DNA from 2 places in the Corynebacterium camporealensis genome. Region 1 is predicted to be linked to the other one. Evidence: predicted binding sites of a transcription regulator. Region 1 holds the regulator's gene; the other holds the start of a gene.

What was found. The regulator LexA, encoded in region 1, represses DNA repair genes until DNA is damaged. The targets are predictions, from matches to a motif close to CGAACANNTGTTCG.
Region 2: a site for LexA is predicted at 1,463-1,476, ahead of UL81_RS00345 (HNH endonuclease signature motif containing protein). Genes of this name have one in related genera too.

What each region holds. Positions count from the first base shown of each region.
Region 1 is NZ_CP011311.1:1,460,530-1,462,713, forward strand. Features, by position in the region: gene UL81_RS06835 (hypothetical protein) at 15-401, opposite strand; gene lexA (transcriptional repressor LexA) at 613-1,320, shown strand; gene UL81_RS06845 (DeoR/GlpR family DNA-binding transcription regulator) at 1,587-2,184, shown strand, end outside.
Region 2 is NZ_CP011311.1:64,830-67,013, forward strand. Features, by position in the region: gene UL81_RS00345 (HNH endonuclease signature motif containing protein) at 115-1,326, opposite strand; gene UL81_RS00350 (M20/M25/M40 family metallo-hydrolase) at 1,553-2,184, opposite strand, start outside.

The DNA.
Region 1 (2,184 bases):
AATAACTGTCAGCTTTAGTGTACGTCGGCAGAAACCACTGCCCCGACGGAGGCACCCGTTGCCGGAACGTCGGCTGGTTCGCTAGCGCCACCCAAACCGGCAGCTACAGTGCCGAAGAATACTGCACCACCAAAAACGGCACCCAGAAGATAGTTACCTATGTTCGAAGAAGTACGACGCTGGTTTACGCGATTAGCCGATTTCTGTACACCTGGTAACTCTGTTCGATTCGAACGGGCCTCACCGATGCGCAGTGTGCGAACACTGGATGCAGGATGCGAGTAACGCGAGGTGTAAGAAGCCCCAGGACGGATATCCCACACGGCTGCAGGAGGAACGACAGATGCCTGCGGAGAACGACGTGCGGAGCGGCGGTTTTGCGGGTCAAGTGCGAGAGTCATTTCTATTTCCTTTCTGAGCCTGCCGTGATGATAAGAAACTTCCCTGACACGGCCGGCCAAGTCATTCGCCAAACTGTTCGAATTAGCTGGTATGTTCGAGTTATAACAGGCGTTCGAAAATTTGTCTAGTCCTAGAACGAAATAGTCGAACATTTGTCCAGAACGTGATAGAAATGTAAGAAAGCACTTGACCCCCGCCTGAGGAGGCACCATGGCTCGCAAACCCGTCAAACCGACCGGCAAGCCCAACGAAGATTCACTCTCCGATCGCCAACGGCGCATTCTGGATGTGATTCGGGATGCCGTGATGCTGCGCGGTTACCCGCCAAGCATCCGTGAGATCGGTGATGCGGCAGGCCTGCAGTCGACCTCCTCGGTGGCGTACCAGCTCAAGCAGTTAGAAGAAAAGGGCTTCCTGCGCCGCGACCCGAACAAGCCACGTGCGGTGGATCTGCGCAATTACAACAATGAGGAAGCTCCGCGAAAGAACTCCCGCAAGCCAGTGGCAACCACTGAGGACACCCCACCGGAGGATTCTGAGGCTGCTTCTTACATTCCGGTCGTTGGTCGCATTGCAGCGGGTTCCCCAATTACTGCAGAAGAAAACATCGACACCTACTTCCCTATGCCGGGCGACATCCTCGGCGGTGGCGAGCTGTACATGCTGCAGGTGGTCGGTGACTCCATGCATGATGCGGGCATCTTCGATGGCGACTGGGTTATTGTGCGCTCCCAGGCCGTTGCTGAGGAAGGCGAATTCGTCGCGGCACTGCTCGATGGCGAAGAGGCTACGGTCAAGGAATTCCACCGCGACTCCTCCGGTGTGTGGCTGCTGCCGCACAATGACGCCTACTCGCCTATCAAGGGCGATGAAGCAGAAATCATGGGCAAGGTCGTCTCTGTCTTCCGCAAGCTTTAATCCTCCCCCTTTATCGGGCACTCCACGGATGTGGGCTGCCTTTTTCTTACCCCTGTACCCCCACCGCCGATTATTGGCGTCTACCTTGGCTTTTGGGGTTACTCCCGCTGCGAAACTTTTTGCTTGATGTTTATTCATGCCCGAAAGCAGTGGTTGTGTGCGGGGTTTCTGGAACAATAGACCCAGAAAGCAAAATAAACCGGGAGTTACTAGTTCGGACATAACAGTTACCGACACCCCCGCCACACGTCCTACAGGAGGGGCCGATGTACGCCGAAGAGCGGCGCCGCCAAATTGCTTCCCTGACCGCAGTGGAAGGCCGCGTTAACGTCACCGAGCTTTCGGAGCGTTTCGAAGTCACAGCTGAAACGATTCGTCGTGACTTGGCGGTCCTAGACCGCGAAGGTGTCGTCCACCGCGTGCACGGCGGTGCGGTCGCATCGCAGACCTTCCAGACTGCAGAGCTAACCTTAGATGCTCGTCAGCGCTCCGCCATTGGTGCCAAGGCTTCCATTGCCCGTGCGGCCATGGACTTTTTGCCCCAGGAATCCGGCAGCATCTTCCTGGATGCCGGTTCCACCATTAACGCGATGGCCGACCTTATCAGTCAGCAGCACAACACCTCGCCGTGCACTATCGTGACCAACTCGCTGCCGGTAGCACTCTCCCTGGCAACTGCTGGACTTCCCGAGGTACAACTGCTCGGCGGTACGGTGCGTGCAATTACCCAGGCTGTCGTCGGTGATACTGCGCTGCGCACCATGGCGCTGCTGCGCGCGGATGTCGCTTTCGTCGGCACCAATGCCTTGACCATTGACCATGGACTGTCGACTGCGGATTCGCAGGAAGCAGCCATCAAGTCGG
Region 2 (2,184 bases), 1.1 Mb from region 1:
GGCCTGAAAACCGGTACACCAAAGGACACACCAGGAGTGTACGAAAGTAGATAGCCCTTTTCCCAGCATATGGAATTAGGGTCGGCTAACTTGGGTACTTTTGGACACCCCCGATCAGAAGGGCGGCGGGGGAACGTCATCTTTTTCGACGGTCGGTTCTGGATCTGGCTCCTGTTCGGGATGTGCTGCGTCGTAGGCAAACCGCCGGCGACTGGCGACGGCCTGGGCAAACGTCTGCGCCCAATTCTTCTGTCGCGGTGCTAGGGGACCGGTGGGTTCGGTGGTCTTCCAGGTGCCATCGTCGAAAAGCCAGACGATATCGCCAGTCCACGGGTCCATGATGTAGTTCGCCGTGCCATCGGTCTTGATGTTGTGGTGATGCTGGCACAGGCACGCGAGGTTGTGCGGCGCGGTCGGGCCACCGTCGGAAAAATTGACGCGATGGTCAGTCTGGCAGAACTCCGCGCGGCGATTGCAGCCCGGGTAGCGGCAAGTACCGTCGCGACCTTCGACGAAACGGCGAATCTGCTCTGGGGTGATATAGCGCGGGCTTTCCATGAACGGGTCCATCACGCGGCGGGTACCTTCCGGCAGGGACTCGCCGGTCATCCAGCCGTGGCCTGGCACAAACGCTGGCGCATTCGGGATGTCTTCGTTCTTGTAGACATTGATGACCACGTTTGGGTCTGGCTTGGCCTTGCCGGTAATCAGCATGATGAGCGCCTCGGCTTGCGTGACTTCCTCCCGCTCGGCAACCAGGCGCACCTGCTTATCGATGCTCGCAATCAACAACGTATCTCCCTCCAGCGTCAACATGGAGGTGCGATCACCGAGCGGAGTGACCTCGTAGCGCGGCTTGCGCTGGGGATTTTCCAGCGTGATGGTGTCATCGACTGCGTTAACGATGTCGTTGAGGCGACGCTTCAGGTTCGCCTTGGTCGGTGGGGCCTGGTTGGCACGCTTTGGGGTTAAATAGCTGACGAGGAGCTCGTCGATGCGCTCGAGGACATCGGGAAGCGGCTGGCCCAACTTGTTGAGCGAGGTGTCGATAGCAATGAGCCGATCGAGGTCCAGCACGCACTGTGCGCGCTGCAGGGATTCGAGCTTGGGTAGTTCGGTTAAGCGGTGGAAGGCACAAAAGATCTTAGAGATGCGGTTTTGGCCGGTTCCGGTTTGGGAGTAGAGACGTTGGGTGGCTAATTCGAAATCAGTTTCGAGATCTGGAACATGGGATTCCCAGAAATCGATTTCTTGTTGTCGGAGTCTTTGGGCTGCTAATGCGGTTGGATCGGTCGGGCTAAGGTGTGAGTAATAAGGCTCTGACATGAGAGATAACCTAAGTATCGTTAGAACGAACTTTCGAAAACTAGCTTAGACTATCTCCCGGACATCTGCAGTGTGAGCAGCGTTTTCCCTGTTCGCCAGAGCTAAAAGCTCAGCGACGAAAGGTTCTGAATTAGCTCGGAAAGCTGTTCGATCAAGTCTTCGATCAGGGTGATGCCAGGGAAGGGTGCTGGGGCAGTTGGGTGAGTTAGATTCATGCCCTCATAGTTTAGTGGCTTAAGAATCGCGTCACTAGCTTTTCGTAGGCAGAAACGGTCAGTTCCAGGTCTTCGAGGTAGAGGTGCTCGTCGTGGCTGTGGAGCTGTGAGTTGGCGCTGGCCATGTCGCGGGCTTCGGCGTGCATCGCAAAGCCATATGCATTGCCCCCGCGGCGGCGGGCAAAGCGCAGGTCAGAACCGCCGGTGGCATGGACGGGCACGACATCTTTGTCCGGGAAGAACTCCTGAGCAGTCTTGACGATGTCGCCCCACAACAGCGTGTCCGTTGCCGATTCGGTGGCATCTTCGGTGATGAGGTGTTCGATTTCGACTTCGTCGGCGAGGTCGCCTAGTGCGGTTCGCAGGAAGTCGTCCAGGTCCTCTTGGGTCTGACCAGGGAAGGGGCGCACGTCCATCTCGAGGTAGGCGTGGGAGGGAAGCACGTTGATGGCGCCACCGGCACGCAGGACGGTCTGCGAGATGGTGGTGTGGCTAAAGGCATGGGCGTAGGCGGCGAGGTTGCCGAACTGGGAGTAGTCGCCGGTGCCATCGATAAGCGCGGCTTCCGTGTCGGGATCGAAGCGGAAGGTGCGGACGAAGCCTTCCCAAATCTCATTGGAGGCTGTGGGTGGCTCGGCAGCAG